DNA from 3 places in the Citricoccus sp. SGAir0253 genome. Region 3 is predicted to be linked to each of the others. Evidence: riboswitches for the same ligand, from Rfam matches in the RefSeq annotation. Region 3 holds a riboswitch; each other region holds the start of a gene.
What was found. A riboswitch is a leader RNA that binds a small molecule or an ion and turns the genes downstream of it on or off. The one in region 3 is predicted to bind S-adenosylmethionine.
Positions count from the first base shown of each region.

Region 1 (7,710 bases), 680 kb from region 3:
TGGGCTTCGGGATCACCGCCGGAACGGCGTTCGAGCATCCCTACCCCTTCGCCCGCCGCCTGGCAACGCTGGACCACCTGACCGGTGGCCGGGTCGGCTGGAACGTCGTGACCGGCTACCTTCCCTCGGCCGCGCGCAACATGGGGCAGCGGGACCAGGCCGCCCACGACGACCGTTACGACCACGCAGACGAATACCTCGAGGTCGTCTACAAGCTGCTCGAGGGGTCGTGGGAGGACGGCGCCGTGGTGCGGGACCGCCGGTCCAGCGTCTTCACCGACCCGGATCGCGTGCACGAGATCGGGCACGCCGGTGCCCACTTCACCGTGCCCGGCATCGCGATCACGGAGCCGAGCCCCCAGCGCACGCCCGTCGTCTACCAGGCCGGGACCTCCCCGCGGGGGCTGCGCTTCGCCGGGGAGAACGCCGAGTGCGTCTTCGTCGCCGCCCCGACCCGGCAGAGGCTCGCGCAGGCCGTGACCGGGATCCGTGCTGCCGCCATCGAGGCCGGTCGGGAGCCGGGCGACGTCAAGGTCTACACCCTGCTCACGGTGATCACCGGGCCGGACGAGGCCGCCGCGCAGGCCAAGCACGAGGACTACGCCTCGTACATCGACCACCAGGGGGCCCTGGCCCTGCTCTCGGGGTGGATGGGCATCGACTTCTCGCAGTACGGCCTGGACGACGTCATCGGCCATGACGTCCAGACCAATGCCGTCCAGTCGGCGGTCGACACCTTCCGCGCCTCTGCGGGTGACGACGAGCCCTGGACCGTCCGCCGCCTCGCCGAGTGGGTCGGCATCGGCGGCTTCGGTCCGGTCGTCGTCGGATCGGGGGCCCAGGTGGCCGATGAGCTCCTCGACTGGGCCCGAGAGACCGACGTGGACGGCTTCAACCTGGCCTACGCGATCACCCCCGGCACCTTCGAGGACGTGGTCGAGTACGTGGTGCCCGAACTCCAGGCCCGGGGCGCCTATCCGACCGACTACGAGGAGGGCACCTTGCGCCACAAGCTGTTCGGACGTGGGGACCGGCTCCCCGCCAACCACCGCGGGTCCGGCTTCCGGATCGGCGCGCTCGCCATGAGCGGGGGCGCGGAGCGGTGATCGAGATCAGGAACCTGCACAAGTCCTATGCCGGACACGACGGGCCGGTCGAGGTCCTCAAGGGCATTGACCTGGTCGTGCCCGAGGGCACCATCACGGCCGTCGTCGGACCGTCCGGTGCGGGCAAGACCACCCTCTCGCACTGCATCTCCCTGCTGGAGAAACCCACCAGCGGAGAGATCCTCGTCGACGGAAGGGACCTCTCCCACCTGCGGGGACGGCAACTGCGCTCCGCCCGAAGGGCGATCGGCACCATCTTCCAGCACTCGGCCCTGCTGCGGCGGATCACGGTGGCGGAGAACGTCGCCCTGCCCCTGCGCAACCTGGGCGTGGTCCAGCACGAGATGGAGGACCGAGTCGCCGAGTTGCTTGACCGGGTCGGTCTGCTGCACAAGGCGAACGCCTATCCCGGCCAGCTCTCCGGTGGCCAGCGGCAGCGGGTGGGCATCGCCCGCGCGCTGGCCCTGCGGCCGCGCATCCTGCTCTCCGACGAGTCCACCTCCGGGCTGGACCCGGAGACGACCGCACAGATCCTGGACCTGCTCGCCTCGCTGCGCAGCGACCTGGGCCTGTCCATCATCCTGATCACCCACGAGATGGACGTCGTCCGCCATGTGGCCGACCAGGTGGCGGCGTTGTCCGACGGCCGGCTGTCCGAGTACGGGTCCCTGCCCTCGCTCGTGGCCGACCAGGACTCGGCGGTCGGCCACCAGCTCCTGCCGGTCTCCGCACTGCCGCTGCCGCCCCGGTTCGATCTCGCGCTCGAGCTCGCCTACCGGGACGGTGCCGTCGACCCGGAGTGGTTCACCCGGCTGGCCGTGGACCACGGGATCCGCCTCGCCCTGCTCGGCGGGACGGTGGAGGCCCGCGGGGACATCGCCCTGGGCCGTGCCGTCGTCGGGATCCACTCCGAGCAGTACCGTCCCGCGATCGAGGCGCTGGACCGCCTCGGCATCCAGGCCCGGCTGCGCGACGACGCGGCCCGGTCCACCACCCACGACGAGACCCCACTGGAGGTGGTCGCATGAGTGCGACGACGGAGTCCTCGCAGCCCCTCGTGACGGACACGCCGTGGGCGGACCTGCCGTCACTGCTGCTGCCCGCCTATGGCGAGACCTGGGCCATGGTGGGCATCGTGATGGTGATGGTCGTGCTCGTCGGTGGGGCCACCGGGGTATTGCTCTACAACACCTCCCCGCGGGGGCTGTTCCCCCGGGACCGGCTCCACGGCGCGCTCAGCTGGGTGGTGAACATGGGCCGATCCCTGCCGTTCCTCGTGCTGATGGCGGCCATCATCCCGTTCACCAAGTGGGTCACCGGCACCACCCTGGGCATCGCGGCCGCGATCGTGCCCATGACCATCGCCGGCATCCCGTTCTTCGCGCGCCTCGTGCAGAACGCGCTGAACGACCTACCCCGCGAGAACATGGCCGTGGGCCTCGTCACCGGCAGCTCCACCGGACAGATCATCCGGCAGACCCAGTTGCGCGAGGCGCTGCCGGGGCTGGCCTCGGCCGTCACCCTCAACACGATCTCGATGATCGAGTACTCGGCCATCGCGGGCACCATCGGCGCCGGCGGCATCGGGTACCTGGCGGTCACCTACGGCTACCAGCGCTTCGACATGACCGTCATGCTCGCCACGATCATCGCGCTGATCGTGACCGTCCAGGTCGTCCAGTTCATCGGCGACCGGGTGGCCCACGCCCTGGCCCGCCCCTGAAGGCCGTGCCGCCGGCGCCGCCGACTGGGCTGAGCGCCCTGCACCGGCCCGCACGGCCTCGTGCCACCACCGCCCTCCCGACGCCCGGCCCGCCATGCCGCGTCACCGTCGTCGCACTTCCCGAAGGAGCATCATGAGCACTCCGTCCGCCGAACACGCCCACGGCTTCACGCTGCGCCGGCAGCGTGCCGCCTTGCCCTGGAGCATCGCCGCCCTGGCCACCGTGATCGCCCTCGTCCTGGGCATCGTGGTCATCCAACAGTCCAACCGCCCGGCGGTGGCCGCCTCCGGTGCGGCCACCTCCGAGGTGACCGGCCCGCTGCGCGTGCATTACGAGCCCGCCATGGCCGGCGAGGAGAAGATCCTCGACTTCGTGGCCGAGGAGATCGCGCCCGACCACGGCGTGGAGATCGAGGCGGTGGGCATCGAGGACAGCGTCCAGTCCAACCGCGCCGTGGCCGAGGGGTCGATCCACGCCACGATCTTCGAGCACCAGTGGTACATGAAGCAGGTGGCCGATGCCAACGGCTTCGAGCTGACCCCCACCATCGAGCTCTACCAGTGGGCCTTCGGGCTGTACTCCACCCGGTACGACTCGGTGGAGGAACTCCCGGACGGTGCCACGCTGGCCGTGCCCACCGACCTGGCCAACCAGGGGCAGGCGCTGTGGCTGCTCGACCGCGAGGGACTCATCACCCTGGACCCGGACATCGAGCCGCGCACCGCCAAGCTGAAGGACGTGGTGGACAACCCCCGCGGCTTCGAGTTCACCGAGATCGACCTGCTGTCCATGGCACGCACGCTGGACTCCGTGGACGTCGCCATCGGCTACACCAACCTCTTCGACGCCGGCAAGGTCGGCCGGGACAAGGGCATCCTGTTCCCGGACCCGCCCAGGACCTTCGCCTCTCGGCTCATCGTCGGCACGCAGTTCGCGGACACCCCAGAGACGCAGAAGCTCATCGAGGTGTTCTCCGACCCCCGCCTGGAGGAATACCTGAAGACCACGGACGACCCGCTCGTCGCCGGCGTGCTGACACCCGTCTCCGCGGAATGACCGCCCGTCGGCCACGGTGCCCAGCACCGGGGCCGACGGCCGGCCGGCCACGGAACGGAGTTGGCGTTCCGCCCGGGCCGGTGGTCTCATGACAGGGAACACCATCCAGAGCGGCCGAGAGACCTGGCTCGACGACGCCGCAGCAACCCGCCCGACAGGGGCCCGGGTGCTACCGCCAGGACCGATGGAGGACAGCATGACCACTGCAGGCAACAGCACGACCACGGCCCCGGAGGCCCGGGAGGCGGACTCCGGCCCCACCCACCGGAACGGTCGCACCGGTTCCCACTATGCCTCCCTGTCCGCCCGGTTCGCCCCGGCCTTCGCCGAGGTGGCCCGCGGGGAGACCGCCCGCGAGGCGGGCCGCCACCTGCCGTTCGCCCCGCTGGAGCAGCTCCGTGCCGCCGGCCTGGGCGGTCTGACCGTGCCGGAGTCCGCCGGCGGGGCCGGTGCCGGCCAGGAGGACGCGCTGCGGCTGCTCATGGACCTGGCGGCGGTGGACGCGAACACGGCCCACCTGCTGCGCAGCCACCTGAGCTTCGTGGAGCACGTCCTCGTGCAGGCCGACGCCGCCCTGCGCTCGCGCTGGCTGGCGCGGGTGATGGCCGGCGAGCTGGCCGGCAGTGCCCTCTCCGAGTCCCCGGGCCCAGCCCTGGGCGAACTCGCCACCACCGTGTGGAAGGACGACGGGGGCTCGCTGCGCATCCGCGGCCGCAAGTACTACACGACCGGCAGCATCTTCGCCACGTGGACCCTGGCCACCGCCCGGCTGGAGGAGGGCGTCCCGCGCCCGGGCCGGCGTCGGGGGCAGCCTCGCACCGCCCGGCCGGAGGCCGGCCGGCCGGACGATCCCCGGCTGCCCGACCGGACGGACCTGGCGCTCGCCGTCGTGCGGGTGCGCCAGCCGCGCGCGGCCGTCAAGGACGACTGGGACGGCTTCGGCCAGCGGCTCACCGGCACCGGCACGGTCGAGTTCGACGGGGCCGGCGTCGAGGACCTGCTGGTGCTGCCCCCCGCGGACGGGCACGTGCCGCTGCACCACGAGGCCACGCTGATGGCCCTGCTGGCCGGGGTCGGCCGGGCCGCCCTGCGGGACGGGATCGGCCTCACCCGCGCGCGCCGCCGCTCGCCCAACACCGCGGGCGGGCTCACCCCGCGCGAGGACGACCAGCTGCTGGGGATCGTGGGCGAGCTGTCCGCGCAGCAGGCCACCGCCGAGGAACTGGTGCGCGCCGCCGGACGTGACCTCGACGAGGCCCTGGCCGTCGCCGCCCAGCCCGCCGCCGCGGCGACCGCCGAGTCCGCCACGGAGCCGGAGACGGGGACGCACCCCGAGCCTGGCGCCGAGCCCGCCGCCGAGACCGCGGCCGAGGCCATGCGGCGTGCGGCCCTGACGGTCCATCGCGCCCACGTGATGGTGCCGAGGCTCGTGCTGGACACCTGCACGCGGATCTTCGACACCCTGGGGGCCTCGGCCACCAGTACCGACCTGCAGCTGGACCGCCACTGGCGCAACGCCCGCACTCTCGCCAGCCACGATCCGGCCGTGTTCATGGCCCGGATGGTGGGGGACTGGGAGGTGAACGGCACCCGGCCCGTGCCGTACCTGACCACCGGGACCGTCTGACCGCGACCGCCTGACCACCAGGACCCCCTGACCACCAGGACCCGCTGCCGGCCGGTGCCGGCACCGCGGCCCCAGCCGGCGAAGATTTCCCCCGCCCCGACCCATCCGGCCGGGCACCTGCTCCGAACACCAGACGTCACCGCTGGATCGACCAAGGAGCAGTCATGACCACGAACACCGCCCGGAAGACCACCACCGTCCTCGGCGCCGTCGCCCTCGCCCTGTCCCTCGCGGCCTGTGGCGCCGGTGGCGGAGCCGGCGGGGAGTCCGGCCAGTCCTCCAGCCCGGCGGCGTCGGCCTCGCCCTCGATGTCGGAGTCGATGTCCGGGGCGATGTCCGCCTCGCCCTCGGCGTCCGCGGGCATGTCCGAGGACATGCCGGAGGCCTCATCCGCGGCCATGCCGATGCCGGCCTCCACCGGCGATCCGTTCGCCGACGCGCGGACCGCCGCGGCGCACATGCCCGAGACCGCCGAGACGCTGGCCGCCGGCCTCGTCGCCGCGGCCGACGTGGACGGGGACCCGGCCTCCGAGGCGGCCACCCTGCGCGCCACCCTCACGGCCCAGCTGCAGGAGCACGTCTACCTGGCCGGCATCACCGTGGCCACGGCCTATGCCACCGACCTCGAGAGCCCGGAGACCGAACTGGCCTCCGCCGCCCTGGACGAGAATTCCCAGGAGCTCGCCGCGACCATCGAGGCGGCCTCGGACGCCGAGACCGCCGAGGCGTTCCTCGCGCTGTGGCGCGAGCACATCGGCTACTTCGTCGACTACGCGGCGGCCGAGAAGTCCGGTGATGCGGCCGGCCAGGAGCAGGCCGTCGCCGACCTGGAGGGGTACACGCGGGAGGCCGGGGCCTTCTTCGAGGAGCTCACGGGCGGCGAGCTGCCGGCCGATGCCGTGACCGAGTCCCTGCACGGCCACGTGGACACCCTCACCGCCGCGATCGACGGCCTCGCCGCCGGCGATCCCGCGGCCTACGGCGACCTGCGGGCCGCGGCCCACCACGTGGGCGAGGCCGCCGGCACGATCACCGGCGGCGTGGTCGCGGCCACCGGGATGGAGGGCGATCCGATGGACGACGCGGCCGCCCTGCGCGCCCAGCTCACCTACGACCTGCAGGAGCACGTGTACCTCGCCGGGATCGCCGTCTTCACCGCCTACACCGCCGAGGGCGGCACCGATTCCGAGGCCTTCACGGCCGCGGCCGGGACCCTTGACGAGAACTCCCAGGCCCTGGCCGAGGCGATCGGCTCGTTGGCGGGCGAGGACCAGGGCGCGGCGTTCCTGGAGCTGTGGCGCGAGCACATCGGGTTCTTCGTCGACTACGCCGGGGCGAGGGCCGCGGGGGACACCGAGGCCGCCGAGCAGGCCCTGGCGGACCTGGACGGCTACCGCCCGCAGGCCGGCGAGTTCCTCGAGGGGATCAGCGGCGGCGAACTGCCGGCCGAGGAGGTCGCCGCGGGGCTGGGCATGCACGTGGAGACGCTGGCCGGCGCCATCGACTCGATGGCGGAGGCCCTCGTCAAGTGACGGGTGCACGGTGCCCCGGACACTCCCCGGCGAGCGTCCGGGGCTCCGCCCCGCCCGCCGTCGCCGGGCTCCGGGCGTCGCCTCGCCCGGAGCGGGCGCCGGGGATACGCTGACCGGATGACGCGCGACGCCGGCCCCGGGACCACGCCGCCCGGCCCGAGCCCCCGGGTCGGCGCGGGCGAGGAGGTCCTGGCGGACCTGGTGCGGCGCAGCGCCGAGGGCGACCAGCAGGCCTTCGCCGCCCTCTACGACGCGGTGGCCCCACGGGCCTACGGCCTGGCCCTGCGCGTGGTGCGCGATCCCGACCTGGCGGCCGACGTCACGCAGGAGGCCCTCCTGGACGCCTGGCGCGGCGCCGCGGGATTCCGTCCCGAGCGGGGATCGGTGACCGGCTGGGTCTGTTCGATCACCCACCGGCGGGCCGTCGACCTGGTGCGGTCCACGCAGTCCCGGCGCGACCGGGAGCTCCGGGCGGGCGCGGCCTCGTTCGGCCGGGAGCACGACGACGTCGCCGAGGCCGTGGCCGACGCCGAGGACCGGCGCCGGGTGGTCGACTGCCTGGGCACCCTCACGGCACTGGAGCAGGAGGCCGTCACGGCCGCCTACTACGGCGGGCTGACGTACCGTGAGGTCGCCGACCGGCTCGGGGCGAAGCTGGCCACCGT
Region 1 covers NZ_CP039424.1:3,109,776-3,117,485, reverse strand. The annotation lists gene E7744_RS13605 (LLM class flavin-dependent oxidoreductase) at 1-1,106, shown strand, start outside; gene E7744_RS13600 (methionine ABC transporter ATP-binding protein) at 1,103-2,134, shown strand; gene E7744_RS13595 (methionine ABC transporter permease) at 2,131-2,829, shown strand; gene E7744_RS13590 (MetQ/NlpA family ABC transporter substrate-binding protein) at 2,963-3,886, shown strand; SAM riboswitch class I at 3,985-4,077, shown strand; gene E7744_RS13585 (acyl-CoA dehydrogenase family protein) at 4,083-5,513, shown strand; gene E7744_RS13580 (hypothetical protein) at 5,678-7,045, shown strand; gene sigK (ECF RNA polymerase sigma factor SigK) at 7,163-7,710, shown strand, end outside.
Region 1: linked by a shared signal. The riboswitch ahead of E7744_RS13585 (acyl-CoA dehydrogenase family protein) and the one ahead of E7744_RS02110 (O-acetylhomoserine aminocarboxypropyltransferase/cysteine synthase family protein) in region 3 are both predicted to bind S-adenosylmethionine.

Region 2 (7,710 bases), 670 kb from region 3:
TGGACATCCACGCGCGCACCGCCACCACCATCCTGCTCGTCACCCACGACGTGGACGAGGCCCTGCAGCTGGCCGACCGCATCCTGCTCCTCGGCCGGGACCACGCGCCGGACGCCGCCCCGGGTGCCTCCGCCCGCACCGTCCTCACGGTGCCCGGCGAGCGCCCCCGGGACCGCGGCTCGGCCGAGCTCGCCGCCCTGCGCTCCGAGCTGCTGGACGGCCTCGGGGTGGACGCCCACCGCCGCTGAGCGGCGGGCCCGCCCCGTCCGGCACCGGCTCCTCGGTCCGGGCCCCTCCACGGGCGGGCCGTCCGCGCCCGGACGGCCCCCCAACCTCCCTCCCGGCCGTGCTCCACGCCCGGCCGCCTCCTTCCGCGTTTCCCTGCATCACCGCAACCGTCCCGAAAGGCATCCCCATGCGCTCACGACTTGCCCTCTCCACCGCCGCCCTGGCCGTCTCCGCCCTCGCCCTGACCGGCTGCGTGGCCGGCGAGGGCTCAGGCGGCGGCGCCGCCCAGGCCGGGGCCTCCGGCACCGCCGGTGGCGGCAGCGGCGGCACCCTGGACATCGACTTCGCCACCTACAACCCCCTCTCCCTCGTGATCAAGGAGAAGGGCTGGCTGGAGGAGGAGCTCTCGGACGAGGGCGTCACCGTCAACTGGGTCCAGTCCGCCGGCTCCAACAAGGCCAACGAGGCGCTGCGCGCCGAGGCCATCGACGTCGGCTCCACCGCCGGCTCCGCGGCCCTGCTGGCCCGGGCCAACGGCACCCCGATCAAGACCATCGCCCTGTACTCCCAGCCGGAGTGGTCCGCCCTGGTCACCGGCCCCGACTCGGACATCACCGAGGTCGCGGACCTCGCCGGCCGGGACGTGGCGGCCACGAAGGGGACCGACCCATACTTCTTCCTCATCCAGTCCCTCGAGGAGGCCGGGGTGGACCCGTCCGAGGTCACCGTGCAGAACCTGCAGCACGCCGACGGCAAGACCGCCCTGGACAACGGCTCCGTGGACGCCTGGGCCGGCCTCGACCCGATCATGGCCGGAGCGGAGGCCGAGGGCGCGGAGCTGTTCTACCGCAACGTCGACTTCAACACCTACGGCTTCCTCAACGCCACGGAGTCCTTCCTCGAGGAATCCCCCGAGCTGGCCCAGACGGTGGTGGACGTCTACGAGAAGGCGCGCGCCTGGTCCCTGGAGAACCCCGAGGAGACGGCGCGGATCCTCGCCGAGGTCGCCGGGCTGGACGAGGAGGTGGCCACCACGGTCATCGAGGAGCGCTCGAACCTGGACGTGGACCCCGTGCCCGGGCAGGACCAGCTGGACGTGCTGGAGCGGGTCGGGCCCATCCTCGTGGAGACCGGCGACGTCGCCAGCCAGGACAACGTGGACACCGCCCTGGCCGAGCTGCTCGAGCCGGCCTACGCCGAAGAGGCCACCCGGTGAGCCGCGCGGCCTCGCCCGACCACGCCGTCCCGCCCGGCACGGTGGGCGCCTCGCCCGCGGCGGCGGGCACGTCCGTCCCGACGCCGGCCGCCGCCGGTCCGGCGCCCCGGTCCGGCAGGACGTCCGGTCACCGCCGCGGCGGCCGGACGGGGTCCGGCCCCGGCACACCCGGGATCCTCGGCACGCCGGCCGGACGGGCCGCCGTCGGGCTCGTGGTCCCCGTGCTGCTGGTGACCGCGTGGTGGGCGGCGACCGCGGCGGGAGTGTTCTCCCCCGTGCAACTGCCCTCTCCGGCCTCCGTGGTGCAGGCCGGCGTGCAGCTGGCCTCGGACGGCTCGCTGGGGCACCACGTCGCCATCTCGGTGCAGCGCGTGCTGCTGGGCTTCGCCATCGGCGGGGCGCTCGGCCTGCTGGTCGGGTCCGTGCTGGGGCTGTCCACGTGGGCCGATGCGCTCCTGTCCCCCCTGGTCGGGGCGGTGCGGGCGGTGCCGTCCCTGGCCTGGGTGCCGCTGTTGATCCTCTGGATGAAGATCGGCGAGGACTCCAAGATCACGCTCATCGCGATCGGCGCGTTCTTCCCGGTCTTCACCACCGTGCACGCGGCGCTGCGCCACGTGGACCCGCACCTCGTGGAGGCCGGGCGGGCGTTCGGCTACCACGGCCTGCGGCTGCTGCGCACGGTGCAGCTGCCCGCGGTGACCCCGTCCGTGTTCTCGGGCCTGCGGCTGGCCCTGGCCCAGGCGTGGCTGTTCCTCGTGGCCGCCGAGCTGATCGCCTCCTCCATGGGACTCGGCTTCCTGCTGACGGACTCGCAGAACAACGGGCGGACCGACCGCTTGGTCCTGGCGATCATCCTGCTGGCCGTGATCGGCAAGGCCACCGACGCCGTCCTGGGCCTCGTGGAGAGGTGGGCGGTCCGGCGCTGGACCTGACCGGCCCCGCCGCCCCTCCCCTCCTCCCCGCCCATGACTTTGCGGGCAGAAGCCACCGGTGGATTCTGCCCGCAAAGTCGCGTCCTAAGGGTACTTGCATACCCCTGGGGGTATCTTGCATACTGGTTCCGACCGAACCCGTCCGAGACCCCGCGGCGCGCCGCGGGGCCCGCCGCCCCAGGAGGCCCCATGCCCGAGATCACCATCACCGATGCCAACCAGCGCCGCGCCCAGGACCAGGTGCTCGACGTCCGCGAGGACTTCGAGGTCGTCGAGGGGATGATCCCCGGCGCCCTGCACATCCCCATGGGCCAGCTCGGCGCCCGGCTCGGCGAGCTGGACCAGTCCCGCCCCGTGATCGTCGTGTGCCGCAGCGGCAACCGCAGCGCCCGCGTGGCCGAGGCCCTCAACCAGGCCGGCTACACCGCGGACACCATGGCCGGCGGCATGATGGCCTGGCAGGGCTCCGGGCTGCCCACCGACCGGTAGTCACCGCCGGGAGGCCCGTCCCGGCCCTGACGAGGACGGGCGCCCGGACGCGGGGCGTGGGCGCACGTCCGGACGCGGGGCGTCACCCGGACACCTCCCGTTCCCGGACGGGTCCTAGGATGACCCGCGTGCAGCCCCGATTCACCGAGACGCCCGTGGACAGCGAGTCCAAGACCCTGCGCGCCGCAGGGACCTGGACCGGACGACAGCAGACGCGGGTGGCGATCCGCGGCTTCGCCTTCACCGTGGACGAGCCCGAGGCGATCGGGGGCCGCGACGAGGCCCCCACGCCCATGGAGTACCTCGCCGGCGCCGTGGACGCCTGCATCACGGTCACGATCGACCAGGCCGCCGCCCGGCGCGGCCTCGGGCTGACCGGGATCTCCACCTACTCCCTGGCTCGCCAGGACCGCCGCGGCCTGGCCGGCACCGCGGACGTCCAGCCCTACTTCCACGCCTACCGCCTGCAGGTCTGCGTCGGCACCCCCGAGACCGACCCGGCGGTCCTGCGGGACTTCGCCGCCGCCGTCGAGCATTCCTGCCCCGCCGTGAACCTGCTGCGGGACGCGAACGTGGACCTGACCGTGGCGTGGTCCTTCGCCGCGCGCACCGTGGCGCACGACGCCGAGGCCGCGTGCAACCTTGCCCTCGGCTATCCCGTGCCGAACGCGCCCGTGGGCGCCCCGGAGCCTGTCTTCACCTGCGAGGACGCGGACGTGCGCCGAGGGCCCGACGGCGGCGCACCGGCCGGGCGGGCCGGCGCCCCGGGCACTGCGGGCGCGGCGGACGCGGGCACTGCGGGCGCGGCGGACGCGAGGGTGCGCGCATGACCGCGGCGGGGCTGTGGACGATCGCCTTGGCCCTGGCCTACACCGCTTGGCTCGTGCTCGGCGGGCGGATCGTCACGCGCCGCCGGGAGACCGGCCGGGGCGGGTTCTTCGTGGGCGGCCGCTCCTTCGGGCCCTGGACGGTGGCGTTCTGCATCACCGGCCTGTTCTCCGGCTCGTCCTACATCGCGATCGTGGAGCTGAGCTACCGGACCGGCGTCTCGGCGATCTGGTACGGCGTCGCGGAGACGGTGCAGGTGCTGCTCATCGCGCTGCTGCTGGTCAAGCCCCTGCGGGAGCGGCTCGTGGTGACGGTGACCGGCATCATCGGGGACCGGTTCGGCCGGGCCGCCAAGGCCGTGGGCTCCGTCATCACCGGGCTCACCTTCCCCATGTACTCCGTGGCCACCACGATCGCCTTCGCCTCCGCGCTGTCCGTGGTGACGGACCTGTCCCTGCCGCTGTCCGTGGCCGTCACGGCCGTGGTGCTGCTGGGCTTCCTGTCCTCCGGCGGGATGCGCTCGGTCGGGTTCAGCCAGACCATGAACGTCGTCATGATCGGGCTGATGTTCCTCGTGGGGCTGTGGGCCCTGCTCGCCGAGCCGGGGCTGGCCGGCCCCGGCGGGCTGGCCGCCTTCGCGGCGGAGCGCCCGGAGATGTTCGACCCGGTCAATGCCGGGACCTCGCTGATCGTGGCGTGGTTCGGCACCTTCATCATCAACGTCCCGCTGGCCCAGGCCGCGTTCCAGATGTCGATGTCCGCCCGCACCCCGGCCGACGGCCAGCGGGGCCTGCTGCGCGCCGCCGTCCTGGGCGCCCCGCTGCTCGTGCTCGGCGTGCTCGTGGGGGTGGCCGCGGCGATCGTCACCCCGGGGGGCGCGCTGCCGCTGGTCTCGATCGCCGAGTACGTCACCGGCACGGTGCCGCCCTGGGCGGCCGGCGTGTTCTTCGTGGGCCTGTGGGCCTGCGCCCTGGGCTGGGCCGGGCCCTGCCAGTTCTCCGGGGCCACCTCGCTGGGCCGCGACCTCGGCTCCGCGCTGCACCCCGGGGCCACCGAGGCGCAGCTGGTGCGCTACACCCGGGTGGCGCTCGTGGGGCTCACGGTGGTCATGGTCGCCTTCGCCCTGCTGCGCACCGAGGAGTCCGCGTGGTGGAACGTCATGGCGTGGACCCTGCGCAACGGCGCCACGCTGGCCCCCGTCCTCGCCGCGTTCGCCTGGCCCCTGGCCACGCGGTCCGCGGCCCTCGCCGCCATGCTGGCCGGCTTCGGCACGGGGCTGGCCTGGTACGCGGCCTCCGGCTTCCACCCCACCGCGTTCCTGCTCGGGCTGCATCCCGTGTGGCTCGGGATGGCCGTGAACCTGCTGGCCATGACCGCGGTGACGCTCGCGCGGTCCGAGTGGCGCCTCGCCGCGCCGGGCCGCCGCCGCCAGCGCGGGGTGACGGCCCTGGCCGGCGCCGGGGTCCTCGTGGCGCTCGCCGCGGTCGTCTGGCCGTGGCTCACCGCGAACGGGATGACGGGCCTGCTGCTCGGCGCCGTGGCCCTGTGCCTGTTCTCCGCTGCGGTGCTCCTGACCGAGGGCACCGGGACCCGCCGCGCCGCCGGGGGCGCCCGGGAGGACGCAGGCGCGGTGGAGCCCTCCTCCGCCGCGCCCTCCCCGGGGACGGCCGCCTCGGCACCGCCCGCCGCGTAGCACGCGGTCACCCGTTTCGCGCCCGGGGCCGGACCGGCCGTACAGTGGAGTCGACCATCCCGAGCGGCCGAGAGATCTGGCTCCGTGACGCCGCAGCAACCCGCGGGACCGGCAGTGCGCCGGCCCGCCAGGTGCTACCGCCAGATTCGATGGAAAGAAGGTTTCCCGTGCCTGTCCACGCCTCCGCACCGACCGTTCCCGCCGCCCTGCCCGCTCCCCTGCCGGCCGCCGTCGTGGACGCCGCCGACCCCTCCGTCCACCCCGGCCGCCCCGCGGGACTGCTGCACGGCGGCCTCGGGGACGGGTCGCCCGTCCGCGAGGAGGACCGCCTCGCGTTCTGGGACGCCGCCGCCCGCCGGCTGGACTGGGACACCGAGTGGCACACCGTGCACTCGATGACCCCCGCGGACCCGGCGGCCGAGCGCGGCCCGGAGATCCGCTGGTTCGAGGGCGGGCGCCTGAACGTCGCCGCGAACTGCGTGGACCGCCACGTGGCCGCCGGGCGCGGGGACAAGGTGGCCCTGTACTTCGAGGGCGAGCCGGGCGACCGCCGGGCCGTGACCTACGCCCAGCTGCAGCGCGAGGTCAGCAAGGCGGCCAACGCCCTGCTGGAGCTCGGGATCGGGAAGGGCGACCGCGTGGTCGTCTACCTGCCGGTGCTCGTGGAGACGGTCGTCATCACGCTGGCGTGCGCCCGGATCGGCGCCGTGCACTCGCTCGTGTTCGGCGGCTTCTCCGCCGAGGCGCTGCGCTTCCGCGTGGAGGACACCGGGGCGAAGCTGCTGGTCACCACGGACGGCCAGTTCCGCCGGGGCCAGGCCGTGCCGGTCAAGGCCAACGCGGACGAGGCGGTGTCCGGGGACAACGCGATCGAGCACGTGCTGGTGCTCGACCGCACCGGCCACACCGAGACCGGGGACGGGCCCGGGCAGATCTCCTGGACCGAGGGCCGGGATGTGTGGTGGCACGAGCTCGTGGACCGCCAGCCGGACACCCACGTCCCGGAGGCCTTCGACGCCGAGACGCCGCTGTTCATCATGTACACCTCCGGCACCACGGGCCAGCCCAAGGGCCTGGTGCACACCTCCGGCGGCTACCTCACGCAGGCCTCCTGGTCCCACGACTACCTGTTCTCGAACCCGGACGCGGAGCAGCGGGAGAAGGACGTGCACTGGTGCACCGCGGACCTGGCCTGGGTCACCGCGCACACCTACGAGATCTACGGGCCGCTGTCCAACGGCGTCACGCAGGTGATCTACGAGGGCGTGCCGAACGCCCCGCACCCCGGCCGGCACTTCGAGGTGATCGAGCGCTACGGCGTCACCAGCTACTACACCGCGCCCACCCTCGTCCGCTCGCTCATGGGCTGGTTCCCCGAGGGCATCCCCGCGCAGTACGACCTGTCCTCCATCCGCCTCGTCGGCACCGTGGGCGAGGCCGTGAACCCGGAGGCGTGGACCTGGGCCCGCACCCAGGTGGGCCGGGACCGCCTCGCCGCGCTGGACGCCGCCCTGCAGGCCGAGACCGGCGACGCCGGCGCCCGGGTGCCGCGCGACGGCTCGGTGGGCGTGCCCATGGTGGACACCTGGTGGCAGTCCGAGACCGGCGCCACCGTGCTCTCCCCGCGCCCGACGGACGAGCGCTTCAAGCCCGGCTGCGGGTCCCGCCCGCTGCCGGGCGTGGACACGGCCGTGGTGGACGACGACGGAGCCGCCGTCCCGGCGGGGGTGCAGGGCAAGGTGGTGGTCACCCGCACCGGCCCGGCCATGGCGCGCACCGTGTGGGGCAATCCCGCCCGGTACTTCAGCTCCTACTGGAAGGACTACGCCGAGCAGGGCTGGTTCCTGGCCGGGGACGGCGCCAAGCTCGACGAGGACGGGGACACCTGGATCCTCGGGCGGATCGACGACGTCATCAACATCTCCGGGCACCGGCTGTCCACGATCGAGATCGAGTCCGCGCTCGTCTCCCACCCGCAGGTCGTCGAGGCGGGGGTCTGCCCGGTGCCGGACGCGAAGACCGGGCACGCCGCCGTCGCCTTCGTGGTGGCCCGCGAGGGATACGGCGCCGCAGGCGGGGACGTGGCAGGGGCCGCCGAGGAGCTGCGCCACCACGTGGGCCGCGCGATCGGCCCCGTGGCCAAGCCCCGCGACGTGGTGTTCGTGCCGGACGTGCCCAAGACCCGCTCGGGCAAGATCATGCGGCGCCTGCTCACCCAGCTCTTCGAGGGCACCGCCCTGGGGGACACCACGAGCCTGCAGAACGAGCCGTGCGTGGGGCAGATCGCCGACGTCATGGCCCGCCGCCGGGGCTAGTCAGTCGGC
Region 2 covers NZ_CP039424.1:3,118,849-3,126,558, forward strand. The annotation lists gene E7744_RS13610 (ABC transporter ATP-binding protein) at 1-248, shown strand, start outside; gene E7744_RS13615 (aliphatic sulfonate ABC transporter substrate-binding protein) at 416-1,444, shown strand; gene E7744_RS13620 (ABC transporter permease) at 1,618-2,376, shown strand; gene E7744_RS13625 (rhodanese-like domain-containing protein) at 2,566-2,865, shown strand; gene E7744_RS13630 (OsmC family protein) at 2,994-3,695, shown strand; gene E7744_RS13635 (sodium:solute symporter) at 3,692-5,386, shown strand; SAM riboswitch class I at 5,438-5,542, shown strand; gene E7744_RS13640 (AMP-binding protein) at 5,554-7,701, shown strand.
Region 2: linked by a shared signal. The riboswitch ahead of E7744_RS13640 (AMP-binding protein) and the one ahead of E7744_RS02110 (O-acetylhomoserine aminocarboxypropyltransferase/cysteine synthase family protein) in region 3 are both predicted to bind S-adenosylmethionine.

Region 3 (7,710 bases):
ACCGTGGTGGCGCCCCACGCGGGGGACGACGTCGCCCGGCTGGCCGCCGGCGGCCTGCTCACCTGGGTGCCCCGCCCGTACCGGGCCACGGACCTGGACGGGGCGTGGTTCGTCCAGACCGCCACGGGGATCGACGCGGTGGACCGCGCCGTCGCCGCCGACGCGGACGCCCGGCGGATATGGTGCGTCAACGCCTCCGACGCCGAGGCCTCCGCCGCGTGGACGCCCGCCGTGGCCCGCGCCGGGGACGTCACCATCGCCGTCAACGCCGGGGGGGACCCCCGCCGGGCGTCGGTGCTCCGGGACGCCGTGCGGCTGGCCCTCGAGACGGGCCGGCTGCCGCTGCGCAGGCGGCGCCGCACGCCCGGGACCTGCGGGCGGGTGGCGCTGGTGGGCGGCGGCCCCGGCGAGGGCGGCCTCATCACGGTGCGGGGCCGGCAGCTGCTGGCGACCGCGGACGTCGTCGTCGCCGACCGGCTCGGGCCCCGGGAGCTGCTCGAGGACCTCGAGCCCGGCGTCCGGGTGATCGAGGTCGGCAAGGCGCCCGGGAACCACCTGGTCGGCCAGGACGAGATCAACGCCATCCTCGTCCGGGAGGCCCGCGCGGGCCACCTCGTCGTCCGCCTCAAGGGCGGGGACCCCTACGTCCTGGGGCGCGGGGGAGAGGAGGCCCGGTCCTGCCGGGACCACGGGATCGACGTGGAGGTGGTCCCGGGCGTCACCAGTGCCGTCTCCGTCCCCGCCGCGGCCGGGATCCCCGTCACGCACCGGGGCACCGCCACCGGGTTCACCGTGGTGACCGGCCACGAGGACCTGGCCGATCTGCCCGCGCGGCCGGACCACACCCTCGTCCTGCTCATGGGCGTCCGCCGGCTCGCACGGACCGCGGCCCTGCTGCGCTCCCGGGGCCTCGGCCCCGGGACGCCGGTGGCCGTCGTCGAGCGCGGCTGGATGCCGGACCAGCGGGTGACCATCGGCACCCTGGAGACCATCGCCGCCCAGGCCGAGCGCACCGGCGTGCGGAACCCGGCCGTCATCGTCGTGGGGGACGTCGTCCGGCTCAGCCCCTACGCACCCCCCGTCCTGCACGAGACCCCCAAGGAGCACATCCATGACTGAGACCGTCCCCACCCCCGCCCCGGGCCGCCCGCTTCGCCTGGCGATCATCGGCGCTGGACCGGCCGGCGTGTACACCGCGGACCTGTTGACCAAGGCCGAGCGGGACTTCGAGTTGAGCATCGACCTGTTCGACCGGTACCCGGCCCCGTACGGGCTGATCCGCTACGGGGTGGCCCCGGACCACCCGCGGATCAAGGGCATCGTCAAGGCCCTGCACAAGGTGTTGGACCGCGGGGACATCCGCTTCCTGGGCGGGGTGGACTTCGGCACCGACCTGACCCTGGAGGACCTGCGCCGCCACTACGACGCGGTCGTGGTCTCCACCGGGGCCATCCGGGACGCCGACCTCGACGTGCCGGGCGTGGACCTGGAAGGCTCGTTCGGGGCGGCGGACTTCGTGTCCTGGTACGACGGGCACCCCGACGTGCCCCGCCACTGGCCGCTGACCGCCCGGGAGGTGGCGGTGATCGGCAACGGGAACGTGGCCCTGGACGTGGCCCGGATGCTGTCCAAGCACGCCGAGGACCTGCTGGTCACCGAGATCCCCGAGAACGTCTACGCCGGGCTGGCCTCGTCCCCGGTGACGGACGTGCACGTGTTCGGCCGCCGGGGCCCGGCCCAGGTGAAGTTCACCCCGCTGGAGCTGCGCGAGCTGGCGCACTCGAGGGACGTGGACATCGTGTTGTACCCGGAGGACTTCGAGTTCGACGCGGCCTCGGAGGAGGCGGCCACCACGAACAACCAGGTCAAGACCATGGTCGGGACGCTGACGAACTGGCTGATGGAGCAGGAGGACCGCCCGGGCACGGCCTCGCGGCGGCTGCACCTGCACTTCCTGCAGCAGCCCGTGGAGATCCTCGGGGCCGACGGGGCGGTGGCCGGGCTGCGGATGGAGCGGATGGAACTGGACGGCACCGGCAACGTGACCGGGACCGGGGAGTACACCGACTACCCGGTGCAGGCGGTGTACCGGGCGATCGGCTACCACGGGTCCCCGGTGCCGGGGCTGGCCTACGACGCCGGCCGGGGGGTGGTGCCGAACGAGGCCGGCCGGGTGCTGGACGAGGCCGGGGCGGTGGTGCCGGGGGTGTATGCCTCGGGGTGGATCAAGCGGGGCCCGGTGGGGCTGATCGGGCACACCAAGGGGGACGCCCTGGAGACCATCGGGTGCCTGCTGGAGGACCAGCCGGGGCTGTGGACCGCCCAGGACCCGGACGAGCAGGCGATCCTGGACCTGCTCACCGGGCGCGGGGTGGAGTACACCACCTGGGAGGGGTGGCTGGCCCTGGACGCCCACGAGCTCGCCCTGGGCGCCGAGGCCACCGCCACCGGCCCCGTCGAGCGCGAACGCGTCAAGGTCGTCCCCCGCGAGGAGATGCTCGCGGTGTCCCGCCGGGACCCCGTGCCCGCCGAGGCGAGGGTCCTCGAGCCGGCGCGGTAGGCCACCCGGCCGGCGACGCGGCCGGCGACGCGGCCGGCGACGCGGCCGGTGCCGGGGCGTCACAACCGGTCACAAACCGGCCCCTGGCCTCGGCCGGAGCGCCCGGGCGCGGCCGTCCGGCCCGGAACGTCCGGGCGTGCCGCAATGTGACGCCCCGGCCCCCCGTCCGTTGGACTCCGGGGCGGCCCATCCAGTGGGATGAACCCACCACACCATCCAGAGCGGCCGAGAGATCTGGCTCGACGACGCCGCAGCAACCAGTCGGCCGGCCCCGGGACACCGGGACCGGCGGGCACGGTGCTACCGCCAGGATCGATGGAGGATCGAATGCATCACCACGCCACCCACCAGGTCCACGCCGGCTACGAGCCCGAGGCCCCGCACTGGCCGGTTGCCGTGCCCATCCACCAGACGGCGGCCTACCGCTTCCCGGACCACGCCACGGCGGCCGCCATGTTCCGGCTGGAGACCCCGGGCTTCACCTACAGCCGGACGGGCAATCCCACCGTGGCCGTCTTCGAGAACCGGCTGGCCGCCCTCGAGGGCGGGATCGGGGCCATCGGCACCGCGACGGGCCAGGCCGCCGTCGCCCTGTCCCTGCTGACCCTGCTGCACTCCGGGCGGCACCTGGTCGCCTCCAGCCAGCTCTACGGGGGCACCGTGGACCTGCTGACGGACACGTTCGCCGACTTCGGCATCGAGGTCACCTTCGCCGACCCCGCGGACCCGCCGGCCTGGGCCGCGGCGATCCGGCCGGACACCCGCGCGTTCTTCCTCGAGGCCATCACCAACCCCTTGGCCACCCTGCCGGACCTGCCCGCGCTGGCGGACCTCGCCCACGCCGCCGGCGTGCCGGTGGTCGTGGACAGCACGCTCGCGACGCCGGCCCTGTACCGCCCGCTGGAGCACGGCGCCGACGTGGTGGTGCACTCCGCGACGAAGTTCCTCGGCGGGCACGGCACGGTGCTCGGCGGGGCGATCGTGGACGGCGGGACGTTCGACTACGGCGCGGCCCCCGAGCGGTGGCCGCAGCTGGCCCGGCCCAAGGCCCGCTACGGCGGGCAGGCGCTCGTCGACCGGCACGGCCGGGGCGCGTACCTCGCGCTGGCCCGCAGCAAGTTCCTGCACGACCTCGGCCCGTCCCTGGCCCCGGCCAGCGCCGCGCAGTTCATCCAGGGCCTGGAGACCCTCGAGGTCCGCGTGGCCCGGCACGGGAGCACCGCCCTCACGGTGGCCGAGCACCTGGCCGGGCACCCCGCCGTCGGGCGCGTCCACCATCCGGGGATCCCCGGGCACCCCAGCGCCGCCCTCGCCGCGCGGGACTTCCCGCACGGCACCGGCTCGGTGTTCTCCTTCGACCTGGCGGCCGGACCGGAGGCCGTGGGCCCGTTCATCGACGCGCTGGAGCTGTTCCAGCTCGTGGCCAACGTGGGGGACGTGCGCTCGCTCGTCTGTCATCCCGCCACCATGACCCACTGTCGCCTCGCCCCGGACCGCCGCGAGGCCGCGGGGATCGGCGAGACCACGATCCGGCTGTCCATCGGGCTCGAGTGTCCGGAGGACCTCATCGCGGACCTCGACCACGCCTTGGCCACCGTGCCGGCCTCCGCACCGGCCGCCGTGCCGGCCTCCGCCCTGGCCGGGGAGGTGCGCTGAGATGACCCTCCTGGACCACACCGCGAGCACGGGCACCGCGCAGGGCACCCGGCAGGGCTTCAACACGACGGCGGTGCACGCCGGCCAGGAGCCGGACCCGCTGACCGGGGCGGTCGTGCCGCCCATCTACCAGACCAGCACCTTCGTCCAGGACGGCATCAACGTGCTGCGCGGCGGGCACGAGTACAGCCGCGGGTCCAACCCCACGCGCAACGGCTTCGAGACCCAGCTGGCGGCGCTGGAGCACGGGAGCCGGGCGTTCGCGTTCGCCTCCGGGCTGGCCGCCGAGGACGCCCTGCTGCGCTCGGTGCTGCGCCCCGGGGACCACGTGGTCCTGGGCGGGGACGGCTACGGCGGAACCAACCGGCTCATCAACGGCGTCCTCGGCCCGTGGGGCATCCAGAACACCCCTGTGGACATCACCGACCCCACGGCGGTCGCGGCGGCGGTCCGCCCCGGCACCACCGCCGTGCTGTGGGTGGAGACCCCCTCGAACCCCCTGCTGGGCATCGCGGACCTGGCGGCCTGGGCGGAGATCGCCCACCGGGCCGGGGCCCTGCTCGTGGTGGACAACACCTTCGCCTCCCCGTACCTGCAGCGGCCCCTGGACCTGGGCGCGGACGCGGTGGTGCACTCCACGACCAAGTACATCGGTGGGCACTCGGACGTCCTCGGCGGGGCCGTGGTGGTGGCCGACCGGGAGTACCGGGGGCAGGGACTGGCCGAGGCGGTCGGCTACCAGCAGTTCGCCGCCGGAGCGGTGGCCGGCCCGCAGGACAGCTACCTCGCCGCCCGCGGGCTGAAGACCCTGGGGCTGCGCATGGACCGGCACGGCGCGAACGCCGCGGAGCTGGCCGGCTGGCTGCAGGGCCGGCCGCAGATCGCGCAGGTCTACTACCCGGGGCTGCCGGAGCACCCCGGGCACGAGCTGGCCAGCCGGCAGATGGACGGCTACGGCGGGATCGTGTCCGTCCGGCTGGCCGGGGGAGAGGCCGCCGCGCGCGCCTTCGCCCAGTCCACCGAGCTGTTCGCGCTCTCGGTCAGCCTCGGCGGGGTCGAGTCCCTCATCTGCTACTGCTCCGAGATGACCCACGCCTCCGTGCGGGGCACGGCCCTGGAGGTGCCGGCCGACCTGGTCCGGCTGTCCGTGGGCGTCGAGGACGTGGCCGACCTGCAGGCGGACCTCGAGGCGGCGCTGGAGCGCGCCGCGGACCTGTCGGCCCCCATCCGAGCGTGAGGACAAGATGCACCAGATCACCCAGACCAAGGACTTCACGTTCGGCATCCGCACGACCCGCTTCGACGAGGACTACTGCCCCTCGTCCAGCTCGCGCGGCACGACGAACTTCGCGAACCTGGCCCGCGGCGAGGACCGCCGGCAGAACCTGCGCAACACCCTGACGATGATCACCGGCCGCCTCAACGACCTGGCCCACTGGGACAATCCGGGGCGGGACCGCTATGCCGTGGAGATCGACATCGTCTCCGTGGACCTGCACCTCGCCGGCGGCGACGACGGCGGCGAGGACGTGGCGTTCCCCCTGATCGAGATGCTCGACGTGGGGATCCGGGACACGGTGTCCGGCGTGCGCGTCGACGGGATCGTGGGGAACAACTTCTCGTCCTACCTCCGGGACTACGACTTCAGCGTGGTGCTGCCCGAACACCACGCGAGGGCGCCGCGGTCCAGCGTGCCCGACGACTTCGGGGACCTGCACGGGAAGCTGTTCACGCACTTCCTCGACTCCGAGGCCTACCGCGAGCGCTTCCCCCAGCCGCCCGTGATCTGCATCAGCGTCTCGAGCACCAAGACGTACCGACGGCTCGAGAACCACCACCCGATCCTCGGCGTCGAGTACGGGCAGGACGAGTCCTCCCTGACGGACCGGTACTTCGGGAAGATGGGGCTGCGGGTCCGCTACTTCATGCCCCCCGGCGCGGTCGCGCCCCTGGCGTTCTACTTCCGGGGCGACCTCCTCAACGACTACTCCAGCCTGGCGCTCATCGGCCTCATCAGCACCATGGAGGCGTTCCAGAAGATCTACCGCCCGGAGATCTACAACGCCAATGCGGCGGCCGGCCGGATCTACCGGCCGAGCCTGGAGAACCTCGACTACTCGGTGACGCAGATCGCCTACGACCGCGAGGAGCGCAACCGACTGGCCCTCACGCAGGGCAGGTTCACGGAGGAGCACTTCGTGAAGCCACACCAGAGCCTGCTGGAGCAGTGGGCCGCGGCCCATCCCGCACGAGAGACGGAGAACCACCGATGAACGCGATGAACACCCTGTTGCCCACCACCATCGTCGGCAGCCTGCCCAAGCCCTCCTGGCTCGCGGAGGCCGAGACGCTGTGGTCCCCGTGGAAGCTGGACGGCGAGGAACTGCGGGAGGGCCAGCGGGACGCGCTGGGCCTGGCCGTGGACGAGCAGCGCCGGGCGGGGATCGACATCGTCAGCGACGGCGAGCAGACCCGTCAGCACTTCGTCACCACGTTCATCGAGCACCTCAGCGGCGTCGACTTCGAGCGGCGGGAGACGGTGCGGATCCGCGACCGCTACGACGCGAGCGTCCCGACGGTCGTCGGCACGGTGGGCCGTGAGCGCTCGGTCTTCGCAGACGACGCGAAGGCCCTGCGCGCGCGGACCAACCGGCCCATCAAGTGGACGCTGCCCGGTCCCATGACCATGATCGACACCCTGTGCGACAAGCACTACGGCAGCCGCGAGAAGCTCGCCTGGGAGTTCGCGACGATCCTCAACGAGGAGGCCCGGGAGCTGGAGGCGGCGGGCGTGGACATCATCCAGTTCGACGAGCCCGCCTTCAACGTGTTCTTCGACGACCTCAAGGACTGGGGCGTGGCCGCCCTCGAGCGCGCGGCCGAGGGGCTGCGCAGCGAGACGGCCGTGCACATCTGCTACGGCTACGGCATCAAGGCCAACACCGAGTGGAAGGCCACGCTGGGGGCGGAGTGGCGCCAGTACGAGGAGTCGTTCCCGCTGCTGCAGCAGTCCTCGATCGGCATGGTCTCCCTGGAGCGGCACAACTCCCGCGTCCCGGTCGAGCTCATCGAGCTGCTCCGGGGCAAGAAGGTGATGGTCGGGGCCATCGACGTCGCCAGCAGCGCGATCGAGGCCCCCGAGGAGGTGGCCGGCACCCTCCGGGAGGTGCTCCGGTACGTGGACGCGGACAAGCTGTACCCGAGCACGAACTGCGGCATGGCGCCCCTGGCCCGGCAGGTCGCGCGGGACAAGATGGCCGCGCTCGCCGCGGGCGCGCGGATCGTCCGGGACGAACTGTCCGGAACCCCCTCGGCGTGACCGCCGGACCGACGAACCCCCGGAAGGTGGACGATCACCCATGACCTACGTCATCGCCCTGCCGTGCGTGGACCTCAAGGACAAGGCCTGCATCGAGGAATGCCCGGTCGACTGCATCTACGAGGGGGAGCGCTCCCTCTACATCCACCCGGACGAGTGCGTGGACTGCGGCGCC
Region 3 covers NZ_CP039424.1:464,898-472,607, forward strand. The annotation lists gene cobA (uroporphyrinogen-III C-methyltransferase) at 1-1,119, shown strand, start outside; gene E7744_RS02105 (FAD-dependent oxidoreductase) at 1,112-2,560, shown strand; SAM riboswitch class I at 2,770-2,882, shown strand; gene E7744_RS02110 (O-acetylhomoserine aminocarboxypropyltransferase/cysteine synthase family protein) at 2,888-4,216, shown strand; gene E7744_RS02115 (cystathionine gamma-synthase) at 4,218-5,453, shown strand; gene E7744_RS02120 (DUF1852 domain-containing protein) at 5,461-6,489, shown strand; gene E7744_RS02125 (methionine synthase) at 6,495-7,535, shown strand; gene fdxA (ferredoxin) at 7,576-7,710, shown strand, end outside.